Regions from separate parts of the Streptomyces shaanxiensis genome, predicted to be linked through region 3. Evidence: riboswitches for the same ligand, from Rfam matches in the RefSeq annotation. Region 3 holds a riboswitch; each other region holds the start of a gene.
What was found. A riboswitch is a leader RNA that binds a small molecule or an ion and turns the genes downstream of it on or off. The one in region 3 is predicted to bind cobalamin.
Positions count from the first base shown of each region.

Region 1 (9,709 bases), on a different contig from region 3:
AAGGTCGCGGACTCGATGAGGACGCGCGCACCGGCGCGCAGCTCGATACCGGAGGCGGAGATCACGGACAGACTCCAGGGCGGGGTTAAGTGGCGGGATGGGCGGCTGAGGACGTTCCCGCCGTCTAATGCGCGAGGAGAATGGCCATGAGGCCAGTCTAACGGGGCCGTGCAACCACTTTTCGTGGGTCCGCGTGTTCGAGCCGCGGCCGAGCCCCTTCCTCGCGGACTTCGTTGCCGAGCGGCCTGCGGTCGGGGGTGATCCGCCCCAGGTCGTCCACGGCGATGAGCTGGGCGGTCCAGGCCGCGCGGGGGCAGGGCTGGGCGAGGAGGAGCGCCCCACCGTGACGTTCGGCACGTGCGGGCTCGAAGGCACAGCCCTCACGAGCGGGCAGCACCCAGCGCAGGTCGCCGTCGGCGATCCGGTACGCGACGACACGGCCCGGCGTGACGACCGCGAGCATGCCCCGCCCGAGGGGGCGCAGGACGCCGGTGCCGCCGTGGGCCGGCAGCCAGTCACCGGCCGCGGGCAGCGCGCGATGCCAGCGCACGGAACGACCGTCGGTGTCGGTGACCATGCCGTCGTCCCAGAGCGTGATGACGTCCACGCGCGCGTGGGGCCGCGCGTGGAGCGAGGTCAGAGGGCGGCGGCCTTCGCGGGCGTAGCGCCAGAGGGGGTGTCCGGTGCGGGGGTCGTGGGCCTCGATGGCGGTGGTGTGCGTGCGCAGGTGTGCCGGGGCCTGTGGGTGCGGCCGCAGCGGCGGCGGGGTGGCGTGCGGCACGCGTGCGTGGACGGTGAGGTGGTCGCCGTAGGGGGCGGGGCGGGCGTGGTGGGCGGCGGTGAGGACGGGGAGGGCCAGGAGCAGGAGCGAGGCGGCCGCGAGGAGGGGAGCTCGGGGCGGGCGGCGCGGAGTGGTGGCCGGGTTCGGGGCGGCCTCGGGAAGGGGGCGGGGCTGCTCGGTCACCTCGGTCGGCAGGACGATCACCAACGCTCCCTCGGACCCCGTCCCGGGTCCTCCTCCTCGGCCTCGGCGGCCTGCGGGGCGGCGACTGCGCCGGGGCCCGCTTCCGGCGGATCAGGCGCAGAGCGTAGCCGGGTCCGGGGCGGACGGCGGGGGCGGGCGGTCGGGACACGGCGACTCGCCGGGACCTTCTCCCCCGTTCGGCCCTCGGACGGGGCACGGTGGCTCGATCCACGGGCCGTTGTCAGTGGTCGCTGCAAGACTGGGCAACGGGTCGGGAACCGGCATTCGGCGGCTGTGGGCCGCGGCGATTGATCACAAAGGGGTGATCGGCATGGCAGGCACGAGCGGTGGGCGTCCGAGCATCTACCCGACGCTGCACTACGTGGACGCGAAGGCGGCGATCAAGCAGCTCACGGAGGCCTTCGGGTTCACGGAACTGGCGGTGTACGAGACCGAGGACGGCAAGATCGCGCATGCCGAGCTGGTGCAGGGCAACGGCGCGGTGATGCTCGGTTCGACGGGCACCGGCAGCGCCTTCGACAAGCTGATGAAGGACGCGGGCCCGACCGGCGTGTACGTCGTGGTGGACGACGTCGACGCACACCACCGGCGGGCCGTGGAACACGGCGCGGAGATCCTGATGCCCCCGACGGACCAGGACTACGGCTCGCGGGACTACATGGCCCGGGACAGCGAGGGCAATGTGTGGAGCTTCGGCACCTACGCCCCCGCGCTGGGGAACTGAGGCCGGCCCGGCTCAGCTCCCCCCGGTGTGCACCTGGAAGGCGGCGCGGCGCACGGCCTTCGCGAGCGCGGGGTCGGGGTGCGCGGCGGCGAGCGCGACCAGAACCTGCACCGTGCGGGGATGACCCACGGCACGCACCTCGGCGAGAAGCGCGGGCACGGTCGGCTGCAGCGCTGACTCCAGGTGCCGTACGAGCATGGGGGCCTCGCCGTGGTCGGCGACGGCGGCAGCGGTGTCGACCCACAGCCAGGTGGCCTCTTCCCGGGTGAGCACCTCGTGGGCGTCCTCGGGGTCGATCCCGTCGTGCTCGGCGAGCCACAGCAGGGCGTACGGCCGCAGGGTCGGCTCGTCGACGACGGCACGTACGTCGGGCTCGGCGGGGGCGCCGACGACGCGCAGCGCCTCGAAGGCGAGGCCGCGCAGCAGAGCGTCGTCGCCGCGGGCGGCGCCGAGGAGTTCGGTGACGGCGCTGCCGACGGGGCGGGCGGCGAGCCAGGCGCGGTACTCGTCGCGGGCGGCGTTCGGGCGGAGCTGGGCGCAACCGCGGAGCATGTCCTCGGCCGCCTGCTCGATGTTCCCGGCGGGGCTCTGGGCGGCGACGCAGATCTGCTCCAGCTTGACCCAGACCGCCCAGCTGCCGAGCGGGGTGAGGGTGGCCTGGCCGTCGCCGTAGGTGAGGGCGCCGACGGAGGCGAGGGCGTGCAGGGCCCAGTCGAGGAGCGGGGCGAGGGGTGTGTCCACGGCGGCGGCCGGGTCGGCCATCGGCTCGGGCTGCGGCCCGTAGGGGATCTCGCATCTCTCGGTGCGCAGTTCGGTGACGCGCTGCTCCAGCAGGTCCAGAAGCTGCTCGACGGGGACGGGCCCGGCGGACAGCTGGAGGAAGGAGAGCACCTGGGGCATGGCGGACACGACGTCGGCGACGGCGCCGTGCGCGAGCCGCTCGGGTTCCGGGTGGGCGAGCGACCAGGCGTCGAAGAGAGCGACCCAGCCGCGCAGGACGGCGCTGTCGTCGCGGTCCCAGGCGCGCAGTCGCCAGCCGGGCCGTGCGCTGTCGCCGTGCACCTCGACGAGGCCGGCGAGCCGGGCGGTGTCCCAGTCCGCGCGTACCTGAGCCACGGTCAGGCCGAGGTCGATCGCGGCCCGTTCGGCGGTCGCGTCGGAGAGGGTGCCCTTGCCGTCGGAGTCGGCACCGTCCCGGCCGGGGCGCAGGGCGGCGTCGGCCCAGTGGGCGACGCGGGCCGCGGTGGCCAGACCGGAGCGAGCCATTCTGGCCAGCTCGGACGGTGCCGGTGTGCCCTCCGGAGGGCGAGGAACGGGGCGCCGTGGGCGTCGCTGGTTCACGGCTCTGGGGGCGGCGGCCAGGGGTCGCGGGCGGACGAGTCGAAGCCTGGAGTCGCGCGGGATACGGGACGTCACGGGTGCAGTCTTCCGGTTGACGGTCCGAAAACCCAAACGGAATGTCACGAGGGGCTACGGGGATGGCCAACGCACGGGGCCCTGCGGGCGGCGAAGGACCGATAACAGGCCAGTGGTACGGGGTTAAACGGAACCTGTGCCACCGGTGCGGGAGAGAGGGGAGGCGACGTCGGTCGAGCGGCGTCACATGAGCGGTGTCATGAAGCGGCGCAGGGCCTCTTCGTAGAACTCGGGGTCGGCGTTCCACATGGCGGCGTGGGGAGCGTTGCGGACCGTGTGCAGGGCCACCAGGTTGGGGTGGGCGTCGGCCAGCCGGCGGGAGAGGGTCCAGGGGGCCACCCTGTCGCCGGGGCCGTGGAAGACGAGGGTCGGCACCGTGAGGCGGTCGGGGGCACCGTTGCCGGTGTCGCGGTCGGGGTCCAGGCCGGTGCGGCCCTGTGCCGCGCGGACCGCGAGCGGCAGCAGCACGCTCGGCGTGTGGCGGGCCCTGGCGAGGGCACGCAGTGTGGCCTCCCAGTTGAGCACCGGGGAGTCCAGGACGAGGCCGGAGACACGGTCGCGCAGGCCCGAGTGCGCGGCGGCGCGCAGTGCCATGGTCGCGCCGGTGGACCAGCCGAGCAGGACGAACTGTTCGGCGCCGTACCGCACGGCGTAGCGCATCGCCGCGTCCAGGTCGCGCCACTCGGTCTCGCCGAGGTGGTTCAGTCCGTCCGGCGGGCGGGGTGCGCCGAGGTCGCCGCGGTAGGAGAGGGCGAGGACCGGGAAGTGGCGGCCACTGAGGAACCGCATGACGTTCATGGCGTGTTCGCGGGTGGTGCCGAGGCCGTGCACCGCGATGACCCAGGTGCCCCGGCTGCCGGGGACGAACCAGGCGGGCAGGGCGCCGAGTTCGCCGGGGATGTCGACGTCGGCGTGGTCGAGGCCGAGGGCGGCGCTCGGGTTGCCGACGTACACGTTCGGGGTGAGCCAGACGGTGTCGCCGGGCTGGAAGGTGCCGTGGGTGACGCGCTCCAGGCGGCGTACCACGGTGTCGGCGGAGTGGTTCGCCGCGGGCAGTACGGGGCCGACGACCGCGTGCGAGCCGTCGCCGGAGAGGCCGTAGGTGCCGGGGCGCAGCGAGGCGAGGTCGCGGGTGAGCGCGATCTGGCCGGCGGCCGTGGCGTGCACGGTGAGCCGGGGTTCGGTGGGCAGGGGCCGGCCAGGAGGCGCCGTCAACGCGGCCCCACTGGCGAACCGACCGGCCGCGACGCTCGCGGCGCCGGCGGCCAGAGCCACGGTGACGGCAGCGGCCGTCGCTTTGACAGTGCGCACAGCTCCAGTGTCCGGGCGGACCCGGCGACCGGCCAGTGGGAGGACGACTCCGGGTGAGGTCAAGTGCCGTGATGTCGTCGCCGTGGGCCGGCGGCGCGACGCGTCGGCCACGCAACCCCGACCACCCGGGCCCCGTCCCTCACCTCCACCACCCGAGGCCCCACCCCTCACCCCCGTTGCCCATACCCCCGCAACCGCTCCCCCGCCTCCGCCACCTGCTCCTTGGACAGCAGTGTCGGCGCGAGCCCCGGTACCGAGGACGCCGTGAGCCACAGGCGGCACATCCACTCCAGTTGGGCCGTACGGTCGTAGGCCTGGTCCAGGGTCGTGCCGTAGCTGATCGTGCCGTGGTTCTGGAGGAGGCAGGCGGTGCGGTCGGTGAGCGCCCGGAGCATGTTCTCGGCCAACTCCTCGGTGCCGTACGTCGCATACGGGGCGATTCGGACGGGTCCGCCGAGGCCGCCGGCCATGTAGTGGATCAGTGGAAGCTCGGGAACGAGGGTCGAGACGGCCGTCGCGTGGACCGCGTGGGTATGGACGACGGCACCGGCGTCCGTGGCCCGGTAGACGGCGAGATGCATGGGCAGCTCGCTCGTCGGCACCAGCGACCCCAGCACCTGCCTGCCGTCCAGGTCGACCCCCGTCGCATCGTCCGGCGTCAGGCGGTCGTACGGCACTCCCGACGGCGTGACCAGCACCGTGTCACCGACCCGCACCGAGACGTTCCCGGACGTGCCGACGACCAGCCCGTCGGACACGGTGCGCCGCGCCGTGGCCACGAGGGCCTCCCAGGCCTCCGTCTCCTCGGCCCGCGCACTTCTGCCCCACGGCTCCCCCACTTCCTGTGCGCCCTCCCGCGCATCCCGCGCATCCCGATCGCCCCGCTGGTCCCGCCGCTCCTCAGCCATGCGGCGATCCTGCCAGGCGCGACCGCGAGGCGGTCTCAAGTCGCCGACGGGCCGGGGCACTTTAGGGCGGAAGGCAGGCATCCGGAAGATGACATATCAGGAGGAATCCCCTTCCCTCCGGCTTGGCCTGAGTTCGATCGGCTTTCAACGGTCCTCCAGTAATCTCTGGGGGATTTGTCGTGCACGTCGCCATTCCGGGGGGAAATATGGCCCGTGATCACAAACCGTCCCGTCACCGCTCCCGCCTCATAGCGGCATCCGTGGCAGCACTCGCGCTGGGGGGAACCGCACTCGCCGAGATCCCGGCGATGGCAGCCGGCAAGCCCAAGGGGCACGACGTCTCTTCCCATCAGAAGAACGTCAACTGGCAGAGCTCGAAGGCGAAGGGCGCCCGGTTCGTCTACGTCAAGGCGACCGAGTCCCACACCTACCGCAACCCGTACTTCAACCAGCAGTACAACGGCTCCCGCAACGCGGGCCTGATCCGCGGCGCGTACCACTTCGCCCTGCCGAACAAGTCGGCGGGCAGGACACAGGCGCAGCACTTCGTGCGCAACGGCGGCGGCTGGACGTCGGACGGCTGGACTCTGCCGCCCGCGCTCGACATCGAATACAACCCGTACAGCAAGCACAAGTGCTACGGACTGAGCAAGGCCAAGATGGTCAGCTGGATCCAGTCCTTCAGCAACGAGGTGAAGCGGCTCACCGGCCGCCGCCCGGTGATCTACACCACCACCCACTGGTGGAACACGTGCACCGGCGCCAGCCGCGCCTTCGCCTCGAATCACGCGCTGTGGATAGCCCGCTACAACTCCTCCAGCGCGGGGGCGCTGCCGGCCGGATGGCAGTTCTGGACCATCTGGCAGTACGACAACGGCGGCAGCCTGCCGGGTGATCAAAATCTCTTCAACGGGTCCATGACCCAGCTGCGGAAGTTCGCCCGGGGCTACTAGCCCTGCGGCGCCTGGGCCGCGCGCTGCCCGGCGGAACGGGGACCCTCCCCCATTGAGGAAAGCCCTCCCTCCCGGACACCATGCGGCCTGCCTCAGTTCACCTTCCGTTCATTCAGGTTACCTACGTTCGTCCGGCCAATGACCTCGAACGATTGCCTGGGTAAATGGAAAACTTCTCGCTGATCCTCGCGATTGTGGTGGTAACCGCACTCGCGTTCGATTTCACGAACGGTTTCCACGACACCGCCAACGCGATGGCCACGACCATCTCGACCGGTGCGCTCAAGCCCAAGGTCGCGGTGGCCATGTCCGCCGTGCTGAACCTTGTCGGCGCCTTCCTCTCCGTGGAGGTCGCCAACACGATCTCCAAAGGTCTCGTGGACGAGACCGGCATCCGTCCCGAAGTCATATTCGCCGCGCTGGTCGGCGCGATCCTCTGGAACCTGCTGACCTGGCTGGTCGGACTGCCGTCCAGCTCCTCGCACGCCCTGATGGGCGGCCTGATCGGCGCCACCATCGCCTCCGCCGGTGTCGGCGCGGTCCACGGCGACGTCCTGGTGACCAAGGTCCTGATCCCGGCGATCGCCGCCCCGCTGGTCGCGGGCATCGCCGCGCTGCTGGCCACCCGCCTGACCTACAGCCTCGGCAAGAAGGCGGACGGCAACGCCTCGAAGAAGGGCTACCGCGCCGGCCAGATCGCCTCCGCCGGCCTGGTCTCCCTCGCCCACGGCACCAACGACGCGCAGAAGACGATGGGCATCATCACCCTCGCCCTGGTCGCCGGCGGCACCCTCGCCCCCGACTCCGACCCGCCCATGTGGGTCATCCTCTCCGCGGGCGTGGCCATCGCGCTCGGTACCTACCTCGGCGGCTGGCGCATCATCCGCACCATGGGCAAGGGCCTGACCGACCTCCAGCCGCAGCAGGGCTTCGCCGCCCAGACCAGCGCCGCGACGGTCATCCTGGCCTCCTCCCACCTCGGCTTCTCCCTCTCCACCACGCACTCCGTCTCCGGCGCGGTGATGGGCGCGGGCCTCGGCCGCAAGGGCGGCGTGGTCCGCTGGTCGACCGCCACCCGCATGTTCGTCGCCTGGGGCCTCACGCTCCCGGCCGCGGCCCTGGTCGGCGCACTCGCGGAGTACGTGACCGGCTTCGGCGCCTGGGGCACCGCCCTCGTCGCGGTCTTCCTGGTCACCTCCAGCGCCGCGATCTGGAAGGTCTCCCGCCGCGAGGTCGTCGACCACACGAACGTCAACGAGACCGACGAGCCGGCCGGCGTGGTGACCACCGCCATCGCCGCGGTGACCCCGCCTCCGGCGGGCACGGCGACCGAGGACCTGTCGGCCACGATTCCGGCCCCCGCCTCCGAGGCAGCGCCTTCGCAGGCCACCGTCTGACTCCCGCCCGGTTACTCGACTTATCTCCTCAGGAAGTAGAAGCATGAAGATCGACTGGGCAGCTCTCGGCTCCGTCTTCGGCGTCAGCCTCGTGGTCACCGTGGCCCTGGTGGGCCTGTTCACCCTCGGCATCGCGGGCCTGTCCCGCCAGGAGAAGGCCTCCGCGCAGGGGGGCTCGGCCGCGCTCGCGGTGACGGGGGCGTATGCGTGCTTCGCGGCGTGCGCGGCTGCCGTGGGGTACGGGATCTATCTGATCGTGGCCTGACGCACAGCGCGCGAGAACACCTGAGGTGCGGGACGGACCACCGTCCCGCACCTCACGTCTGTGTGGGCCTTCGCACACTCTCCCGTCGCAGGTCAAAGGCAAGTTGACGCCCCTTCCAACCCCATGGTGGACTGCCGGAGCCATATACGGCGGCAGGAGAGGAAGCCGGTGTGAATCCGGCGCGGTCCCGCCACTGTCACCGGGGTAGATAGCCCCGGGAGCCAGGAACTCTCGCCGCCGGTCTCGTCGTACCAGGGCGTGGACACCCTGAGTGAGGACATAACGCGATGCTCGCCTGCCGATCGACATGCAGTCTCGGACCCTCGTCTGAACCGAACGCCGGCTGACCCCGATGCGTGCCGATCGCGTCTTCGCGTACGGCGCCGCCGCCGGACTTCTCGGTGATCTGCTGCTCGGCGATCCGCGTCGCGGGCATCCGGTCGCCGCGTTCGGGCGGGCCGCAGGGGCCGTGGAGAAGGTGGCGTGGCGGGATCACCGGGGGTGGGGCGCGCTGCACACCGCCGTGTGTGCGGGGGGTGCCGTGGCGCTCGGTGCCGTCGCGCAGCGAGCCGTCCGTCCGTCCCGTACCGCCTCCGTCGCACTGACCGCCGCCGCCACCTGGGCCGTTGTCGGCGGGACCTCGCTCGCGCGCGAGGCCCGGGTCATCGGGCGTGCTCTGCAGACGGGGGACGTCGAGGGGGCCCGGGAACGGCTGCCGCATCTGTGCGGGCGGGATCCGCAGGCGCTGGACGCCGACGGGATCGCGCGGGCCGTCGTGGAGTCCGTCGCCGAGAACACCTCCGACGCGGTGGTGGGGGCGCTCGTGTGGGGCGCCGTCGGCGGGGTGCCGGGGCTGCTCGGGTTCCGGGCCGTCAACACGCTGGACGCCATGGTGGGGCACAGGTCGCCCCGGTTTCGGCGGTACGGGTGGGCTTCGGCGCGGCTCGACGACGTCGCCGGGTGGCCGGGGGCGCGGCTGACAGCCGTACTCGCGACGGTCGCCGGAGGCGATCCCCGAGGGGCGGTACGGGCCTGGCGCGCCGACGCCGCCAAGCATCCGAGCCCCAACGCAGGCCCCGTGGAGGCCTCGTTCGCGGGGGCGCTCGGGGTTCGGCTGGGCGGGACCCTGTCGTACGGCGGGCGGGTCGAGCACCGGCCCGTCCTCAACGGGGCGGGGCGCACCGTCGCCGTCCACGACATCGAGCGGGCCGTACGGCTGTCGAAGCGCGTCAGTTGGCTGGCTCTCGGCGCCTGTGTCGCCGCTCGCCGCATCGTGAAGGGGCGTACGTCATGACGGGCGGTGGGCTTCTCGTCGCCGGCACCACCTCCGACGCCGGCAAGAGCGTCGTCACCGCCGGGATCTGCCGGTGGCTGGTACGGCAGGGGGTCAAGGTCGCGCCGTTCAAGGCGCAGAACATGTCCCTGAATTCGTTCGTGACGAGGGAAGGCGCCGAGATCGGGCGGGCTCAGGCCATGCAGGCGCAGGCCTGTCGCGTCGAGCCGACCGCGCTGATGAATCCCGTGCTGCTCAAGCCGGGTGGCGAGCAGAGCAGTCAGGTCGTGCTGCTCGGGAAGCCGGTCGGTGAGCTCAGTGCGCGCGGCTTCTTCGGGGGGTCTGGGGGGTCGTCCCCCGGGAAAAGGCTGCACGGGGGGCGGCAGCAGAAGCTCCTCGGGACCGTCCTGGAGTGCCTCGCCGAACTGCGGGGCACTTATGACGCGGTGATCTGTGAGGGGGCCGGCAGCCCGGCCG
Region 1 is NZ_BAAAZY010000036.1:23,369-33,077, reverse strand. It holds gene ABD932_RS42615 (ABC-F family ATP-binding cassette domain-containing protein) at 1-65, opposite strand, end outside; gene ABD932_RS42610 (hypothetical protein) at 158-985, opposite strand; gene ABD932_RS42605 (VOC family protein) at 1,296-1,709, shown strand; gene ABD932_RS42600 (hypothetical protein) at 1,722-3,125, opposite strand; gene ABD932_RS42595 (alpha/beta fold hydrolase) at 3,309-4,436, opposite strand; gene ABD932_RS42590 (class II aldolase/adducin family protein) at 4,604-5,344, opposite strand; gene ABD932_RS42585 (lysozyme) at 5,551-6,297, shown strand; gene ABD932_RS42580 (inorganic phosphate transporter) at 6,462-7,694, shown strand; gene ABD932_RS42575 (hypothetical protein) at 7,738-7,959, shown strand; cobalamin riboswitch at 8,067-8,212, shown strand; gene ABD932_RS42570 (cobalamin biosynthesis protein) at 8,312-9,253, shown strand; gene ABD932_RS42565 (cobyric acid synthase) at 9,250-9,709, shown strand, end outside.
Region 1: another riboswitch for cobalamin. It lies ahead of ABD932_RS42570 (cobalamin biosynthesis protein); the one in region 3 lies ahead of ABD932_RS27065 (ribonucleoside-diphosphate reductase subunit alpha).

Region 2 (9,709 bases), on a different contig from region 3:
GGACCCCGGAGCGGATACGGAACGCCAAGCCTGGGTGACTCAGGCTCCCATCGAAACTCGTTCTAGTTATAGTGGCCCGGTCGGCCGGAACGTGTCGCGGCGATTGGGGAGCCCATGGCGCAGGTGTACGACCACGGCGGCGGCGTCCGGTCCATCCAGGTCCCCATCCCTGACAACCCGCTCGGCCACACCCTCGTGTACGTCGTCGACACCGACCGCGGCCCGGTGCTCGTCGACACCGGCTGGGACGACCCGGCCTCCTGGGACACCCTCGCCGAGGGCCTCGCCGCATGCGGCACCGCGACCGGTGACGTCCACGGCGTGGTGATCACCCACCACCACCCCGACCACCACGGCCTGTCCGCCAAGGTGCGCGAGGCCTCCGGCGCCTGGATCGCGATGCACGCGGCGGACGCGGCGATCGTACGGCGCACCCGCGCGACCCACCCCGAGCGCTGGTTCTCCTACATGGCGGACAAGCTCACCGCGGCCGGCGCCCCCGACGCCCATGTGTCCCCCCTGCGCGCCGCCCGCCGCCCGAGCACCCTGCCCGGCTTCTCCCCCGCCCTCCCCGACCGCGAGATCGTCCCCGGCGAACTCCTCGGCCTCCCCGGCCGCCGCCTGCGCGCGATCTGGACCCCGGGCCACACCCCCGGCCACGTCTGTCTGCACCTGGAGGAGGAGCATCCGGCCCAACTCCCGGGCAGCGGACGCCTGTTCTCCGGCGACCATCTGCTGCCCGGGATCACCCCGCACATCGGCCTGTACGAGGACCCCGAGGACACGGCCGTCACCGACCCCCTCGGCGACTACCTCGCCTCCCTCGAACGCGTCGGCGGCCTCGCCCCCGCCGAGATCCTCCCGGCCCACCAGCACGCGTTCACCGACGCGCCCGCCCGCGTACGGGAGTTGCTGACCCACCACGAGTCCCGCCTCACCGGCCTCCTCGCCCTCCTCGCCGAACCCCTCACGCCCTGGCAGCTCGCCGAGCGCATGGAGTGGAACCGGCCCTGGGACCAAATCCCGTATGGATCGAGGAACATCGCGATCGCGGAGGCGGAGGCCCATCTGCGGCGGCTGGTGAAGTTGGGGAGGGCGGAGGCGGTGGCCGGGAGTGAGCCGGTGACGTACGTGGCCGTTTAAGTGGCCTGTTCAAGTGGCCGTTTAATACGTGCCCATGGAGCAGCTTATCGCCGAACGCGCCTGCGAGCGCATCGTCATCGACTTCGTCCACCGCCTCGACCTCGGCGAACCCGCCTCCGTCGCCGAGCTGTTCACCGAGGACGGCACCTGGTCCTGGCCGGAGGGCGACCGGTTGGTCCAGGGCCGCGACGCACTCCGCGCGTACTTCGGCTCCCGCCCCGCCGACCGGCTCTCCCGCCGCATGATGTCCAACATCCTCGTCACGGTCACCTCCCCGGACACGGCGACGGCGGTCTCGTACTTCACGACGTACCGCGTAGACGGCCACACCGGCGGCATGGTCCCGCCCGGACCTCCTGTCCAGATCGGCACCTACGAGGACGCCTTCCGCAGACAGCCGGACGGCACCTGGCTGCTCACCGCGCGCACCCTCCACCTCCCCTTCGGCGGCCCGACCCCGAGGGCCGGCGACTAGGCGCCTGTGATGCGGCGGCGGCCGCTCCCGCGGAGACGGATGGAACTAGTCCCGCAGGAACGTACGGATCAACTCCTCCGCAGCACCCAGCAGTTCGACCTCCCGCCGAGTCATCGTCGGATTCGCGGCCCGGCGGCGCAGCGCCTCCGCGAGGCCGTTCTCGGTGAGGCCGTTCTCGGTGAGGCCGGACGGGTCGGCGAGCAGGCCGGCCAGGAGCGCGCGGGCGGGCTCGGCGATGGCTTCGTCTCCTACGGCGACCTGGGCGAGGATCACCGCGGAGGAGCCCCAGTCGAGGCCGGGATCGCCTTCGCTCGCGTTGTCCCAGTCGATCACGTACGGGCCGTCGGGCGTGAGGACGACGTTGTCCGGATGCAGGTCGAGATGCAGGACTTGGCCCTGCGGCCCACGCGCGGGGACGCCGTGCAGCTGCCGCAGCAGCCGGGCGAGGATGCCGCCCGCCTCCTGCGCGTCCATCTCCCCCTCGATCAGCGCCCGCAGCATCGTCGGCCCCGACAGCCGCTGCATCACCAGCTCGGTCCGGGAGGAGTCGGCGAGCCGCACGCGGGGCGCCGGATAGCCGTGCTGGCGGACGTGCGCCATCACCGCCCCTTTGGCGAGCGCGTCCCCGTACCCCTCCCGGTCCCGGCGCAGCACCCACGCCTCGTCGATCTCGTACACGTCGGCGGTACGCCCCGACCCGAGCAGTCTCCCCACGATCCCCACGGTCCCCCCTGTCGCTTCCTTCACGGCCGAAGCTACCCGCCCGCGCAGGCGGCCCTCAGCGTCCGGGTTACGGGCGGGTAGAGTGACGGCGTCGTCATCACACCCGTACAGGTGGAAGCCGGTGCAAATCCGGCGCTGACCCGCAACCGTGAACCGGTCGTCGAAGGCCGGTGAGCCGGATCGCCCCGTACGGATTCGTGACCGGCTCACGTGCACCGGCAACCGGCCGGAGCACGGCACCGTCGAGGTATGCGGAGCCGAGCCGCCCGGGGGACTCCCCTGTGCTGCCCGGCCCCCTGAGGGAAGGGCACCCGCCGATCATGTACGTCCGCCGCAGCGCCGCGGCCCTGGCCGCCGTCACCGTGATCGGCACGGCCGGTGCCACGCCCGCCGTCGCCGTCGACCACACCCCGTCCGCGTCGCCGTCCGTCGCGCTCCCCGCCGGCCTGTACGGCACCGCCGACCCGACGTACGACGGCGTCTGGCGCCAGTCCCTCGCGCTGATCGCGCAGAGCCGGATGGACGTACAGCCCGCCGTCAAGGCGATCGACTGGCTGGCCGGGCAGCAGTGCGCCGATGGGGCGTTCGCGGCGTTCCGTGCCGACCCCGCCAAGGCGTGCGACGCGAAGACCATGGTCGACACCAACAGCACGGCCGCCGCCGTCCAGGGCCTGGCCGCGGTCGGCGGGCACGAGAAGGAGACCGGCAAGGCGGTGACCTGGCTGAAGTCCGCGCAGAACAAGGACGGCGGCTGGGGCTACACGCCCGGCGGAGCCAGCGACGCCAACTCGACGTCCGTCGTGATCGGCGCCCTGAACGCCGTCGGCGAGGATCCCGCCGAGGTCCGCAAGGACGGCAAGTCGCCCTACGACGCGCTGCTGAAGCTCGCCCTGCCGTGCGCGGACGGCGGCGCCTTCGCCTACCAGCCGGACAAGAAGGGCAAGTTGGCGGCCAACGCGGACGCGACGGCGGCGGCCGTGGTCGGCACGCTGGGGACGGGCATGCTGGCGACGAAGGCCGGCGACAAGAAGGACGTCGCCTGCGCCGACGCCTCCGACCTCACCGCGGAGCAGGCCTCTGCCAACGGCGCCGCGTACCTGACGAAGGCGGTCGAGAAGGACGGCTACCTCAAGTCCGCCCTCGCCGGCGCCGAGGACCAGCCCGACTACGGCAACACCGCGGACGCGGTCGTCGCCCTCGCCGCCCGGGCCGGTACCCAGGCAGCGCAGAAGCCCGTGCGCTGGCTGGAGCGCAACGCCGCCCAGTGGGCCGCCCAGAGCGGCCCCGCCGCCTACGCCCAGCTGATCCTCGCCGCCGACGCGGCGGGCGCCGACCCGCGTGACTTCGGCGGCACCGACCTGGTCAAGCAGCTCAACGCGCAGGGCCCGGCGCCGCGGACGGCGGCGACGGAGTCGGAGAAGCCGTCGCAGGAGAAGCAGGACGACGACAACGGCGTCAGCCTGTGGTGGATCATCGGCGTCGGCCTGGTCGCGGGCATCGGCATCGGCTTCCTGATGAGCGGCCGCAACAAGGGCAAGCGACCGTGATCCGCCACGCCCTCGCCAACCGCCGTCCCTTCGCCGTCCGCCGTACCCTCGCTGTCCGTCGTACCCTCGCCGTCCCTCGTACCCTCGCCCTGCTCCTGGCCGCGCTGACCCTCCTGGTCGGCGCGGCCCAGGCCGCCCAGGCGACCGGCTACCGCTACTGGTCCTTCTGGGACCGCGACGGCGACACCTGGACCTACGCCACCCAGGGCCCCTCCACGGCCCGCCCGTCCGACGGCGACGTCCAGGGTTTCCGCTTCGCGGTGAGCGAGGACTCCAAGGACGCGGCCCGCCCGAGGGGCGCCGCCGTGTTCGAGGTGATCTGCGCGAGAACGCCCGCGCGGGACGGCGAGAAGCGGGTGGCGCTGGTCATCGACTTCGGCACGACCGCCGACGCCCCGTCGGACGAGACCCCACCGGCCCGCCGTACGGCCTGCGCTCGCGTCCCCGCCGACGCCACCACGGCAGAGGCCCTGGCCTCGGTGGCCAAGCCCCTGCGCTACGACACGAACGCCCTGCTGTGCGCGATCGCCGGCTATCCGGAGCAGGGGTGCGGGGAGCAGGTGTCGGGGGCCGGGAAGCCGACGGCGACCGAGGAGCAGGCGGCCGAGAAGGAAGCGGCGGAGAAGAAGGACGATTCGGAGGGCGGCCCGTCAGTGGGCCTGGTGGCCGGGATCGCCGTGGTGGCGGTGCTGGGCGCGGCGGCGGTATGGCAGGCACGGCGGCGCCGGAATGCCTAGTCACTCAGGCATCCGTAGCGGTGGGCAGTCGTCCCAGCTGCACCCCGGCGCCTGGTGGCTCTGGTCCCTGGCCCTCGGCACCGCCGCGACCCGCACCACCAACCCGCTCCTCCTCACCCTCCTCATAGCGACCTCCGCCTACGTGGTGGCGACCTGCCGCCCCCAGGCCCCCTGGGCCCGCTCCTACACGGCCTTCGTCAAACTCGCCCTGGCCGTCCTCCTCATCCGCCTCCTCTTCGCGGTGACCCTCGGCTCCCCCCTCCCCGGCACCCACGTGATCGTCACGCTCCCCGAAGTCCCCCTCCCCCACTGGGCGCAGGGCATCCGCCTGGGCGGCAAGGTCACCGCCGAGACCCTGGTCAAGGCCTTCTACGAGGGCCTCAAACTGGCCACCCTCCTCATCTGCGTAGGCGCCGCGAACTCCCTCGCCAACCCCACCCGCCTGCTCAAGTCCCTCCCCGGCGCCCTGTACGAAATGGGCGTCGCGGTGGTCGTGGCCCTCACCTACGCCCCCAACCTCATCGCCGACGTCCAGCGCCTGCGCGCCGCCCGCCGCCTGCGCGGCCGCCCTGACACCGGCATCCGCGGCCTCCTGCAGGTCGGGCTCCCGGTCCTGGAGGGCGCGTTGGAGCGCTCGGTCGCCCTGGCCGCCGCGATGGACGCCCGCGGCTACGGCCGTACCGCCGACGTCCCGCCCCGCGTCCGCCGTACGACCACCGCGCTCACCCTCGGCGGCCTCCTCGGCGTCTGCGCCGGAACGTACGGGCTGCTGACCGCCGAAGGCGGCACGTACGGACTGCCGGTGCTGCTCACCGGACTCACCGCCGCCCTGGCGGGCCTGCGCCTGGGCGGTCGCCGCACCCTGCGCACCCGCTACCGCCCCGACCGCTGGAACACCCGCGCCTGGCTGGTCGCCGGTTCCGGCGCGGCGGTCGCCGCCCTGCTGACCCTCGCCGCGACCCGCGACCCGGCGGCCCTGAACCCCGGCGTGATCCCCCTCGTCGCACCCACCCTCCCCCTGTGGCCGGCGGCGGCCGTCCTCCTGGGCCTGCTCCCCGCCTTCATCAGCCCCGCCCCCAGAAGTCCCTCCCCCAGAATTCCGTCACCTCAGAGTCCCGCCCTCAAGGAGCCGTCGTGATCCGCTTCGAGAACGTCTCCGTGACGTACGACGGCGCCGCCGAACCCACCGTCCAGGGCGTGGACTTCGAGGTGCCCGAGGGCGAACTGGTCCTGCTCGTCGGCCCGTCGGGCGTGGGCAAGTCCACGGTCCTCGGCGCGGTGAGCGGACTCGTCCCGCACTTCACCGGCGGCACCCTGCGCGGCCGCGTCACGGTGGCCGGCCGCGACACCCGTACCCACAAGCCGCGCGAACTCGCGGACGTGGTGGGCACGGTCGGCCAGGATCCCCTCTCCCACTTCGTGACCGACACCGTCGAGGACGAACTGGCCTACGGCATGGAGTCACTGGGTCTCGCCCCCGACGTGATGCGCCGCCGCGTCGAGGAGACCCTCGACCTGCTCGGCCTCGCCGACCTCCGCGACCGCCCCATCTCCACCCTCTCCGGCGGCCAGCAGCAGCGCGTAGCGATCGGCTCGGTCCTCACCCCGCACCCCGGCGTCCTGATCCTCGACGAACCGACGTCGGCCCTGGACCCGGCCGCCGCGGAGGAAGTCCTCGCGGTCCTCCAACGCCTGGTCCACGATCTCGGCACGACGGTCCTGATGGCCGAACACCGCCTGGAACGGGTCGTCCAGTACGCCGACCAGATCGCCCTTCTCCCCTCCCCCGGAGCGCCCCCGATCCTGGGCACTCCGGCGGAGGTGATGGCCGTATCCCCGGTGTACCCGCCAGTCGTAGGCCTTGGCCGCCTGGCAGGCTGGGCGCCCCTCCCATTGACGGTTCGCGACGCGCGGCGACGGGCAGCGGCCCTACGGCAACAACTTGAGGAACGAAACGACATCGCCCCTCAGGGGCGCGGGGAACTGCGCGACCAGCCACGACGAACCCGCAGCCGCCAACAATCCACACCCCCCGAGCTAGTAGGCGCACACGCCCTCACCGTCACCCGCGACCACATCCGCGCCCTCCACCACATCAACCTCACCGTCGCCCCCGGCGAAACCATCGCCCTCATGGGCCGCAACGGCGCTGGCAAGTCCACCCTGCTCAACACCCTGGTCGGCCTGATCAAACCCTCCGCCGGCGAAGTGAACGTCGGCGGAGCCGTCCCCCACCGCACCTCACCCCACGACCTGGTCCGCCGCGTCGGCCTGGTCCCGCAGGAACCCCGCGACCTCCTCTACGCCGACACGGTCGCCGCCGAATGCACCGCCGCCGACACAGACGCGGGCGCCGAACCCGGCACCTGCCGCGCCCTGGTCTCCGAACTCCTCCCGGACATCCCCGACGACACCCACCCCCGCGACCTCTCCGAGGGCCAGCGCCTGACGCTCGCGCTGGCGGTGGTCCTGACCGCCCGCCCGCCCCTCCTGCTTCTCGACGAACCGACCCGCGGCCTCGACTACGCGGCGAAGTCCCGCCTGGTCACGCTGCTGCGGGACCTCGCCGCCGAGGGACACGCCATCGTCCTGGCCACCCACGACGTGGAGCTGGCCGCCGAGCTGGCCCACCGGGTGATCCTGCTCGCGGAGGGCGAGGTGATCGCCGACGGCCCGACGGCGGAGGTCGTCGTCTCCTCGCCGTCCTTCGCCCCGCAGGTCACCAAGATCCTGGCCCCACAGCAGTGGCTCACGGTCACGCAGGTGCGGAAGGCCCTGTCATGAGCACCCCCCAGCCGCAGGCCCGCCCCATCCGTCTCGGCCCCCGCTCCATCGCCACCCTCGTCCTGGTCAGCGCGGTCGGTGTCGCCTCGCTCGGCTGGCCCTTCCTCTCCCCGCCCACCTCGCAGGTGAGCGCCCACGCGCAGGACGCGCCCTGGCTGTTCACCTGCCTGCTTCTGCTGCTGGTCGCCGTCGTCGCCGCGACGATCTCCGAGTCCGGGCTCGGCCCGAAGGCGGTGGCGATGCTGGGCGTGCTGGCGGCGACCGGGGCCGCGCTACGGCCGCTCGGCGCCGGTACGGCGGGCATCGAGCCGATGTTCTTCCTGATGGTGCTCAGCGGCAGGGTCCTCGGCCCCGGCTTCGGCTTCGTCCTCGGCGCGGTGACGATGTTCGCGTCCTCGCTGCTCACGGGCGGGGTGGGGCCATGGATGCCGTTCCAGATGCTGTCGATGGGCTGGTTCACGATGGGCGCCGGGCTGCTGCCGGGCCCGGACCGGCTTCGCGGCCGGGGTGAGCTGCTCCTGCTGGCCGGCTACGGCTTCCTCGCCGCGTTCGCGTACGGCACGGCCATGAACATGCAGGGCTGGCCGTTTCTCCCGCGGGGCGCGTCGAACATCGCCTTCGACCCGGACCTCGACCCCCTGGCCAACCTCGCCCGCTTCGTCGCGTACTGCCTGGCCACCTCGCTCGGCTGGGACCTGGGCCGGGCGATCGTCACGGTCGTCCTCACCCTCACGCTCGGCCCGGCGATCCTCAAGGCGCTGCGCCGCGCCACCCGCCGCGCGGCCTTCGAGAGCCCGGTCACATTCGACGCTCCCGCACGGTGAGACCCCACGCGCGGACAGTCACCGACCCGGTGAACCACCCCACATGACCCACATCACCTACGATCCACCTTAGTCGGACAAATCAGACGCCATGTGCACGCCAATATGGCCTCTGACCAGCCCGTTGAGAGCCACGTCACACAAACGACCTTCCCCCCGCATACGACCACAACTAGCAAAAGGGCTCATTGCGGACGTCTTCCCGGCCTGCTTGTCTGGTGGACGTCGCACGGCGCCGACGTGCCCACCTGGGCCGCGGCGCCGATGCATGCCCCCCGCCTCGCATCGCGTGGTTCCGGCATGCCTGCGGCGCACCGTCCCCGACGAAAGGCTCCCCGTGTCCGCTGTTTCTCTCCTCCGCCGCATCTCCGCCCCGAAGAAGGCCATCGCCGGTGCCGCCCTGGCCGCCGCCACCGCCGGCTCCCTGTTCGCCGCCGCCCCCGCGCAGGCCGCGACCTCGACCTCCTCGGCGCAGGCGATCGCGAAGAAGATGATCTCGGACTCGGCCCAGTACGAGTGCTTCTCGAACATCGTCGACCACGAGAGCGACTGGAACCCCAACGCGACCAACGCCTCGTCCGGTGCCTACGGCCTCGTCCAGGCCCTCCCGGGCAACAAGATGGCCTCCGCCGGTTCCGACTGGAAGACCAACCCGGCCACCCAGATCAAGTGGGGCCTGGACTACATGAACGAGCGCTACGGCAGCCCCTGCGGCGCCTGGAACTTCTGGCAGGCCAACAACTGGTACTGAGCCACTGGCACTGAGCCACTGGTGCCGAGCCGACCTCGCCAGGCAGGACTGAAGGCGGCGGCCCCCGATCCCCGGGGCCGCCGCCTTCGCCATGCCCGGCCAGGACTGACCGGCAACCGTCTCGGGGGAGGCAGGAACGGGGCGTAGGGATAGGAGGTGCTCCTGCCTCCCTCGGGACGGGTCAGCCGGTGCTGACCCGTAGCTCCTTCACGCCGTTGATCCACGCCGAGCGCAGGCGGCGCGGGTCGCCGGCCAGCCGCAGGCCGGGCATGGCGTCGGCCACGGCGTTGAAGATGAGGTCGATCTCCAGGACCGCCAGGGACTTGCCCAGGCAGTAGTGCGGGCCGCCTCCGCCGAAGCCGAGGTGGGGGTTGGGGTCGCGGGTGATGTCGAAGGCGTCGGGGTTCTCGAAGACCTCGGGGTCGTGGTTGGCGGAGGCGTAGAAGATGCCGACCCGGTCGCCCTTCTTGATCAGCTTGCCGCCCAGCTCCGTGTCCTGCGTCGCCGTGCGCTGGAAGGAGACCACCGGCGTCGCCCAGCGCACGATCTCCTCGGCCGCCGTCCCGGGCCGCTCCCTCTTGTACAGCTCCCACTGCTCGGGGTGGGTGAGGAAGGCGTGCATGCCGTGGGTGATGGCATTACGAGTCGTCTCGTTGCCCGCGACCGCCAGCATCAGCACGAAGAACCCGAACTCGTCGGAGCGGAGGTTGCCCTCGTCCTCGGCC
Region 2 is NZ_BAAAZY010000007.1:89,723-99,431, forward strand. It holds gene ABD932_RS09545 (hypothetical protein) at 1-38, shown strand, start outside; gene ABD932_RS09550 (Strvi_7410 family MBL fold metallo-hydrolase) at 115-1,143, shown strand; gene ABD932_RS09555 (nuclear transport factor 2 family protein) at 1,178-1,618, shown strand; gene ABD932_RS09560 (phosphotransferase) at 1,664-2,332, opposite strand; cobalamin riboswitch at 2,395-2,545, shown strand; gene ABD932_RS09565 (SCO2321 family membrane protein) at 2,662-3,888, shown strand; gene ABD932_RS09570 (SCO2322 family protein) at 3,978-4,625, shown strand; gene ABD932_RS09575 (CbiQ family ECF transporter T component) at 4,618-5,763, shown strand; gene ABD932_RS09580 (ABC transporter ATP-binding protein) at 5,760-7,409, shown strand; gene ABD932_RS09585 (ECF transporter S component) at 7,406-8,233, shown strand; gene ABD932_RS09590 (aggregation-promoting factor C-terminal-like domain-containing protein) at 8,571-8,984, shown strand; gene ABD932_RS09595 (cytochrome P450) at 9,166-9,709, opposite strand, start outside.
Region 2: another riboswitch for cobalamin. It lies ahead of ABD932_RS09565 (SCO2321 family membrane protein); the one in region 3 lies ahead of ABD932_RS27065 (ribonucleoside-diphosphate reductase subunit alpha).

Region 3 (9,709 bases):
GGTCGTGTTACTCGTGATCACGATGTACAGGCCCTGCACGGCCCAGGCGAGCAGGGCGAGCGCGGCCACGATCCAGACGGCCCGGGTGACGTTGGTGTAGGAGATCCAGCGGCGCCATTTCCTGGGGCGGGTGGTGCCGCGGCGGGCCTCCAGACGGATCGTCAGCCGGTGCCAGTGGCCCACGAACCCCCGCCTGGCCCAGCTGCCCGCCCGCCTCGGAGCCAGTGTCGCCATCGGCGCGTTGCGCGGCCGCTCCTTGCCGGGCGGGTGACGGACGACCCTCGTCATCGGACGACCCTCGTCATCGTGCGTCTCCTTCCGAGAAGGCTCTCGAAACGGAGGGACCGCGGGCGCCGACACCTACCTCCATGGAAGCACTCCCGGAACTCCCCGCAACCCGGCGGCCCTCGGCGAAAACCCCAGGCCGCCGCCGTACCGGTCCGGCAGACTCGGCCGCATGGACATCGTGATCCGGCAGGCGAGACCCGCCGAGTACGAGGCACTCGGCGAGATCACCGCCCAGGCCTACCTCCAGGACGGCCTCCTCGACTTCGGCGAGCACGACGAGTACCTCGGCGTACTGAAGGACGTGGCAAGGCGGGCGGCCGCCGCCGAGGTACTGGTGGCCACCGACGGCGACAAGCTCCTGGGCGGCGTCACCTTCGTCCCGTCCGGCGGCCCCATGGCCGACATAGCCCGCTCCGGCGAGGCCGAGATCCGGATGCTCGCCGTCGATCACACGGCGCGGGGACGCGGAGCCGGCGAGGCCCTCGTACGCGCCTGCGTCGAACGCGCACGGGCCACGGAGGGCTGCGTACGCATCGTCCTGTCCTCCCAGCGCACCATGCACGGCGCCCACCGCATCTACGAACGTCTGGGCTTCGTCCGCACACCGGATCGGGACTGGAATCCGATCCCGCACCTCACCGACATCACTCTTCTCACCTATGAGTTGACGCTCTGAAACCAGCGCGACACAACATCTGGGGGTGGCGTGGCGGGTGAGCACAAGATGTATGCTCGTCCTCGCTGTCGCCGCAGGGGAATCCGGTGCGAATCCGGAACTGTCCCGCAACGGTGTACTTGTGCATGTCTGCTCCCGGGACGCGGTTCCCGGGACACGGCGCGCACAGGAGTCAGTCCGAGGACCTGCCGACAGCGCGCCCGGCCACCCGGCCGGTGCGCTCTGACGTCCGGGCCTCGTGGAGTGGGTCGGTGGACGCGACGCCGCGTGCGCTCGTGTGCTGCCCCCTGCCCTCCGCAAGGCCCCCGTGCCGAGCGAGGGAGAGCCCCCACGTGACCATCGCGCCAGCAGATCCGGCCTCAGCCGTCCCGACCGTCGCCATCGACGAGGACGCCCCGGGAACCGCCTTGCTGCGGACCCTGACCGAGCTGACCGCCGACCTCCCCGACGCCGACGCCGGCCGGGTCGCCGCCGCCGCGCTGCGCGGCCGGTCCGCCCGCGCCGACGAGGCGGAGCTGCGCGAGCTGGCCACCGAGGCGGCGGCCGGCCTCATCTCCGAGGACCCCGCCTACAGCAGGCTGGCCGCCCGGTTGCTGACCATCTCCATCGCCGCCGAGGCCGCCTCGCAGGGCGTCACGTCCTTCACCGAGTCGGTCGCGGTCGGGCACCGCGAGGGCCTCGTCGCCGACCGGACCGCCGAGTTCGCGCGGATCCACGCGGCCCGCCTCGACGCCCTGATCGACACCGGCGCCGACGACCGCTTCGGCTACTTCGGCCTGCGCACCCTGCACAGCCGGTACCTGCTCCGGCACCCGATCACCCGCAAGGTCATCGAGACGCCCCAGCACTTCATGCTGCGCGTCGCCGCCGGTCTCGCCGAGGACGACACCGTCCGCTCCGTCGATGAAGTCGCCGCGCTCTACGGGCTCATGAGCCGCCTCGACTACCTCCCCTCCTCCCCCACCCTCTTCAACTCCGGCACCCGGCACCCCCAGATGTCGTCCTGCTACCTCCTCGACTCCCCGCTCGACGAGCTGGACTCCATCTACGACCGCTACCACCAGGTCGCCCGCCTCTCGAAGCACGCCGGCGGCATCGGCATCGCGTACTCCCGCGTCCGCAGCCGCGGTTCGCTGATCCGCGGCACCAACGGCCACTCCAACGGCATCGTCCCGTTCCTGAAGACGCTCGACGCCTCCGTCGCCGCCGTGAACCAGGGCGGCCGGCGCAAGGGTGCCGCCGCGGTCTACCTGGAGACCTGGCACTCCGACATCGAGGAGTTCCTGGAGCTGCGCGACAACACCGGTGAGGACGCCCGGCGTACGCACAACCTGAACCTCGCGCACTGGATCCCGGACGAGTTCATGCGCCGGGTCAACGCCGACCAGCCGTGGTCGCTGTTCTCGCCGTCGGACGTGCCCGAGCTGGTCGACCTGTGGGGCGAGGAGTTCGACGCGGCCTACCGCAAGGCGGAGGCGGCCGGGCTCGCCAAGAAGACCATCCCCGCCCGTGACCTGTACGGCCGCATGATGCGTACCCTCGCGCAGACCGGCAACGGCTGGATGACCTTCAAGGACGCCGCCAACCGCACCGCCAACCAGACGGCGCTGCCCGGCCATGTCGTCCACTCCTCCAACCTCTGCACGGAGATCCTGGAGGTCACGGACGACGGGGAGACGGCGGTCTGCAACCTGGGGTCGGTCAACCTCGGATCCTTCGTGAACACGATGACCGGCGACATCGACTGGGAGCGGCTCGACGCCACGGTCCGCACGGCCGTCACGTTCCTCGACCGGGTCGTCGACATCAACTTCTACCCGACCGAGCAGGCGGGCCGGTCGAACGCGAAGTGGCGGCCGGTGGGCCTGGGCGCGATGGGCCTGCAGGACGTCTTCTTCAAACTGCGGCTGCCCTTCGACTCGCCGGAGGCCAAGGCGCTCTCCACCCGTATCGCCGAGCGCATCATGCTCGCCGCGTACGAGGCCTCCGCCGACCTCGCCGAGCGCAACGGCCCGCTCCCGGCCTGGGAGAAGACCCGTACGGCCAAGGGTGTCCTGCACCCCGACCACTACGGTGTCGAGCTGACCTGGCCGGAGCGCTGGGCCGCGCTGCGCAGCCGTATCGCCACGACCGGCATGCGCAACTCCCTGCTGCTCGCGATCGCGCCCACCGCCACCATCGCCTCGATCGCCGGCGTCTACGAGTGCATCGAGCCGCAGGTCTCCAACCTGTTCAAGCGCGAGACGCTGTCCGGCGAGTTCCTCCAGGTCAACTCCTACCTGGTGCAGGAGTTGAAGGACCTGGGCGTCTGGGACGCCCGCACCCGCGAGGCGCTGCGCGAGTCGAACGGCTCGGTGCAGGACTTCGCCTGGATCCCGGCGGACGTACGGGCCCTGTACCGCACGGCGTGGGAGATCCCCCAGCGCGGCCTGATCGACATGGCGGCGGCGCGGACCCCGTTCCTCGACCAGTCCCAGTCCCTGAACCTCTTCCTGGAGACGCCGACCATCGGCAAGCTCTCCTCGATGTACGCGTACGCCTGGAAGTCGGGCCTGAAGACGACGTACTACCTGCGCTCACGCCCGGCGACCCGCATCGCCCGCGCCGCCCAGGGCCAGGCGCAGCCCGAGAAGACCATCCCCGTCCAGCAGGTCGCCGAGCCCGACGCCGTCGCCTGCTCCCTGGAAAACCCCGAGTCCTGCGAGGCCTGCCAGTAATGACCACCCGTAACGCCAATCTCCTCGACCCGGGCTTCGAGCTGACCCTGCGCCCCATGCGCTACCCGGACTTCTACGAGCGCTACCGGGACGCGATCAAGAACACCTGGACCGTCGAGGAGGTCGACCTCCACTCGGACGTCGCCGACCTGGCGAAGCTGTCCGAGGGCGAGCAGCACATGATCGGCCGGCTGGTCGCGTTCTTCGCGACGGGCGACTCGATCGTGGCGAACAACCTGGTGCTGACGCTGTACAAGCACATCAACTCCCCCGAGGCGCGGCTGTATCTGAGCCGGCAGCTCTTCGAGGAGGCCGTGCACGTCCAGTTCTACCTGACGCTGCTCGACACCTATCTGCCCGACCCGGAGGACAGGGCGGCGGCCTTCGACGCCGTCGAGAACATCCCCTCCATCCGGGAGAAGGCCGAGTTCTGCTTCAAGTGGATCAACGAAGTCGAGAAGCTGGAGCGCCTGGAGACCAAGGCCGACCGGCGTCGCTTCCTGCTCAACCTGATCTGCTTCGCGGCGTGCATCGAGGGCCTGTTCTTCTACGGCGCCTTCGCGTACGTCTACTGGTTCCGCAGCCGGGGCCTGCTGCACGGCCTGGCCACCGGCACCAACTGGGTGTTCCGCGACGAGACGATGCACATGAGCTTCGCCTTCGACGTCGTCGACACCGTCCGCAAGGAGGAGCCGGAGCTCTTCGACGACGAACTCCAGCAGCAGGTCACCGACATGCTGCGGGAGGCCGTCGAGGCCGAGCTCCAGTTCGGGCGCGACCTGTGCGGTGACGGCCTCCCCGGCATGAACACCGAGTCGATGCGGCAGTACCTGGAGTGCGTCGCCGATCAGCGTCTGACGCGGCTCGGCTTCGCTCCGGTGTACGGCTCCGAGAACCCCTTCTCCTTCATGGAGCTGCAGGGCGTTCAGGAGCTGACCAACTTCTTCGAGCGGCGTCCGTCGGCGTACCAGGTGGCGGTGGAGGGCACCGTCGACCTGGACGAGGACTTCTGAGCCTCGCTCCGGTCGCGTTCCTGGGCCTCCCTGATCTGACGGTCGATGCGCCGGTCGCGCGCCGCGCCGATCAGTGACGGGAGGACCAGGAGCACGAACATCCCGAGGACGGCGATCATCGCGAGCAGTGTCTGTGTCTGTTCCGTAGTCATGACACCACTGTCACGCCGGACACTCCTTACGAACAGTGGCAGGACTGCCGCACACCCTCGATTTACTGCCACATCCGAGGCACACTGGCAGCATGCTCAAAAACGTCGCCGCCGTCCTCCTCGACGGTGTGCACCCCTTTGAACTGGGCGTCGTCTGCGAGGTGTTCGGCATCGACCGCAGCGACGAGGACCTGCCCACGTACGACTTCGCCGTCGTCTCGGCGGAAGGGCCGACGCTGGGCACCCATGTCGGCGGGCTCTGCGTCTCCACGCCGTACGGCCTGGAGCGGCTGGAGGAGGCCGACCTGATCGCCGTGCCGGCGGGGAGCGACTACGTCACCCGGGAGTATCCGGCCGAGCTGCTGGACGCCCTGGTCAGGGCCGTCGAGCGGGGCGCCCGGGTGCTCAGCGTGTGCTCCGGCGTCTTCGTGCTGGGCGCGGCCGGGCTCCTCGACGGGCGGCGGTGCAGTGTGCACTGGCGGCAGGCCGAGGAGCTGGCCCTGAGGAATCCGAGGGCCGTCATCGAGCCGGACGTCCTCTACGTCGACGAGGGGCCGGTGATCACCAGCGCCGGCACCGCCGCCGGCATCGACGCCTGCCTCCACATCGTGCGGCAGGAGCAGGGTCCCGAGGTGGCCAACAGAATCGCCCGGCGCATGGTCGTGCCGCCGCACCGGGACGGCGGGCAGGCCCAGTACATCGAGCGCCCGCTGCCCCGCTCCCAGTGCGACACGGTCGGCGAGGTGCTGGCCTGGATGGAGCGGCACCTCGACGAGGAGGTCACCGTCGAGCAGCTCGCCGAGCGCGCGCTCATGTCCCCGCGCACCTTCGCCCGCCGCTTCCAGCAGGAGACCGGCACGACCCCCTACCGCTGGATCCTGCGCCAACGGGTGCTGCTGGCACAGGAGTTGCTGGAGGCGACGGACGAGACGGTGGACGCGATCGCCGGTCGAACGGGGTTCGGCACGGCGGCGGCACTGCGCCACCAGTTCGTACGGGCCCTGGGGACGACCCCGAACGCGTACCGGAGGACGTTCCAGGGACCGAACGCGGCGTAGGCCCTCCTCTCGGCACTAGTCCCTCGGCACCGGCCTCAGCAGCAGCTTGTGCGGACGCAGTGTGATGCCCACGCGGGTCACGTCGTTGGAGCCGGGCACCTGCTCGAAGCGGTACTTGGTGGCCAGCGCCGCGGTGATCAGCGTCAGCTGCGCCATCGAGAAGTGGTCGCTCGGGCACTTGCGGTTGCCGACGCTGAACGGACTCATGGCGTATTTCGGCACGTCCTTGACGCGCTCCGGAAGCCAGCGGTCGGGGTCGAACTCGAGGTTGTGCACGTACGACTTCCCGTCACGCTGGATCGCGTAGGGGCTGTAGACGATGTCCGCCCCGGCCGGAATGCGATAGCCACCGAGTGACGTATCGGTCACCGCCCGTCGCGTGAGAATCCAGACCGCGGGGCGCAAACGCATCGCCTCCACGACAACATTGTTCGTGTGCCTGAGGCTACGGACATCCGCAAATGCCACGGGCCGACCGCCGGTGACGGATTCGACCTCCGCGCACACCTTGTCGGCGTGTTCCGGATGTTCCGCGAGCACATGCAGCAGCCACATGATCGTGGAGGCCACGGTTTCGCTGCCCGGGGTGACAATCGCGACGACCTGGTCGTGGATCTCCTGTTCCCCGATGGGGTCGCCATTCTCGTCCTTTGCCTCCAGCAATGCCGTCAGCAAATCGTCCGGCCTTTGACCAGATGCCCGGCGTTCGGCGACGATCTCGTCGACCAGGAGATGCAAATCGGCCAGGGCCCGGTTGAATTCGCGGTTCGGCGGGAGAGGCAGCTTGTACAGCGGCCCGAGCGGGACCACCATCCGCCGGTACATACCGCGGAAGACGGTCGCGAGCGCGTTGCACAGCCGCTCGGCCCGCTCGTCCATGTACTCGCCGCGCAGCAGGCAGCGGGCGGCGATGCGCACCGCTATCCGGAACGACTCGGAGGTGCAGTCGACGGTCTCGCCGGGCTTCCAGCGCTCGGTCAGCGCATGCGCCTCCTCCTCCATGATCGGCCCGTACGCGGGGATCGCGTCGAGCCGGAAGGCCGGCTGGATGGTGCGCCGCTGACGCCGGTGCCGGGGGCCGTTCGCGGTGGCCACGCCCTCCTTGCCGAGCAGGCCTTCCAGGGACTCCCACAGCGGCCCGTCGATCTTGAAGTCGGTACTCAGCGCCATGGCCCCGGTGAGCTCCGGGGTGGTGACGGCGTACACCGTCTTCGGGCCGAGCTTCAGCCGTACGACGTCTCCGTGGTCCCGGAGCGCGGCCATGAAGGCCAGGGGATCTCGGACCAGCTTCCAGCCATGGCCGAGAAGTGGAACTCCTCCGCCCGCGAGGGGCGGTTCACGCAACTCCGAAGCCTCACGGGGTTGGGCTTCGGGGCGGACGGACTCGACGGTCATTTCTCACCTGCCGCTTCGTTGTTGACGTACGGGGGCGTGGACCGGTCGTCCCAGCTGTCGACCATGTACCGGCCGGACTCGTGGTGGAACCAGTAGACCGAGCTGAACCAGTTGCGCATATTGCAGACACAGGCACGCGCGGCGGCGCTGAGTTCTTTTCCGCGTACGGTGCCGTCGGCCAGGGAGTCGGCGAATTCCAGGGCGTGCCGCTCGGCGTCGAGGAAATCGGATATGCAGGTCTCGACGCGTTGCCTTACCTCGATCACCGCCTCTTCCAGAGTCAGCCCCTCGTGCTTTATGAGGCTGATTCCGAGATTGTGCACCTCATCGCCCGCGATTTCCTTCGGAAGCGAGCAGAGGTCGTTGTACCAGGCGGCGAATTCCTGGCTCAGTAACGCCGCCCGCCGATATGCCGGGTGTTTTCGCACACTGTCCGGAAGTTCCAGCTCGGCACTCGGCTCCAGCAGATCGGTCCAGATCCAGTGCGCGAAGGTGAGCCGACGCAGTGCGAGGTATTCCTCGACGGTGGGGATGATTCCTTCGGTACGGTTGCGGAATTCCCGGTCGTACGCCTCGATCACCGCGTGGAAGTGACGGGCGAACCGGATGTTCCAGGTGCGGGGCATGAACGAGTACAGCCGCACCATGCTGTCCGCGAACCCCGCGACCAGCGGGTCCCCGTGGTGCAGATGCTCCTCGGGTGCGTCGAGGGCCGCGTGCAGCCGGAACCTCAGCCGCCGCCAGGCGGCCGGGCGGTAGTGGACGATGTCGCGGTCGTGCCGGTCGTCCCAGACGAAGAACCACGCGCTGTAGTCCGCAATCGCCTGGAGCACCTCGTCGGGGGCGCCTATGTAGTACCCCGCCATGAGGTCGGTGTAGCAAAGGCCGTCGGCATATTCTTCGACCTTGTCGGCCGGCATCAGCCGCTTTTCCAGCAGCCAGGTTCGGGTCTTCTCCTGGAGCCTGGGCCAATATGGATGGAGTTGCCTGGGAAACGCTGCTTCGATCACCGGGAGAGAGAGCGATGGTGGTACTGGAACCGCCGTCGGTGTCGATGTGGTGCTGTGTGAGAAAGCATGCACGAACAAACCCCTCTCAGCCGCCAGTTGTACACGCCCCTCCCGCTGTGCCGGGCGTGCGCCGTTGCGTATCCCCGCACTTCCATTCAGCACCACAACTGACCGATCTGGGAACGGATTTGCTTCATTCACTACCCCACAGTGCCGAGAATCTCCCCCTATGTGACTGGTTCTGGATCACGACATGCGGGTATGGGATCGAACGTGCGACGGACATGCGAACGGCGCCCGGTCAGGACGGTGAACCTGAACAGACGCCGTGCGCATGGGGCTTGTGGGGCCTTCCGGCAGACCTCAGTCGTTCGCGACGACAGGGTAACGGGGCTCGTTCTCGGCCATCTGACGGAGCGCGTCCTTGCGCTCCCGCTTGGAGAGACGGTCGATGTAGAGGTAGCCGTAGAGGTGGTCCGTCTCGTGCTGCAAACACCGAGCGAAGTACCCGGTACCGCGTACCTTGATCGGGTTGCCCTTCTCGTCCTGCCCGGTCACCTCGGCGTAGTCGGGGCGGGCCAGCGGCGCGTACGCCGTCGGCACGGACAGGCAGCCCTCGTTGCTGTCGTCCAGGCTGCGCCGGTCCGCGGGCAGCTCGACGAGCTTCGGGTTGCAGACCACGCCCACGTGCCGGACGCCCTGGTCGTCCTGGCAGTCGTAGACGAAGACCTTCAGATCGACGCCGATCTGGTTGGCGGCCAGGCCCACGCCCTCGGCGGTGCGCTGTGAGGCGAACATGTCCGCCACGAGCTGGTCCAGCTCCGCGCCGAACTCGGTGACGTCCTTGCACTCCTTGTGGAGCACCGGGTTCCCGACGACGGTGATCGGCCGCGAGGTGCCGCGCTCACGCCAGGCGTTCTCGCGCTCCTCCGTGTCCTCGGTGTCGACGACGAACCCCTCGTCGTCCACGGGGAGCACGCCCGCGTGCTGCTGCTCGGTGTCCTGCTGGGCCATGACCGACGTATGCCTTCCTGCACAAGAAAAGAGGGTGTGACGCTGATACAGGGTACGGCGAACGGTCAGCAGACCTCTTCGAGATCCCGCCAGTCCCTGGAGTCCGGGCTGTCCGCGACCCACCCGTCCAGCAACCCCCGAACCAGCGAGGCCGGCGCGGCCACGCCACACTCCCGCTCCGGCACCCACAGCTGGCCATCGGTCCGGTGCCCCAGCGGCCCGGGGTGCCCCGGTTCGCTGTGATCGTGCGGATCCAGATGCTCCCCGTCGCCCTCGTCAGACGGCATCCGCGACTCCGAGCACATCCGGCACAGCAGCCGCACGGACGACGACCAGTCCTCCGCGGCGAACCCGGCGTCCGCGGCGAGCTGCTCCAGGGCGTCCCG
Region 3 is NZ_BAAAZY010000012.1:886,682-896,390, reverse strand. It holds gene ABD932_RS27075 (NACHT domain-containing protein) at 1-288, opposite strand, end outside; gene ABD932_RS27070 (GNAT family N-acetyltransferase) at 458-964, shown strand; cobalamin riboswitch at 1,017-1,171, shown strand; gene ABD932_RS27065 (ribonucleoside-diphosphate reductase subunit alpha) at 1,297-3,681, shown strand; gene ABD932_RS27060 (ribonucleotide-diphosphate reductase subunit beta) at 3,681-4,694, shown strand; gene ABD932_RS27055 (hypothetical protein) at 4,607-4,846, opposite strand; gene ABD932_RS27050 (helix-turn-helix domain-containing protein) at 4,939-5,904, shown strand; gene ABD932_RS27045 (bifunctional albaflavenone monooxygenase/terpene synthase) at 5,920-7,299, opposite strand; gene cyc1 (epi-isozizaene synthase) at 7,296-8,381, opposite strand; gene def (peptide deformylase) at 8,673-9,323, opposite strand; gene ABD932_RS27030 (tetratricopeptide repeat protein) at 9,389-9,709, opposite strand, start outside.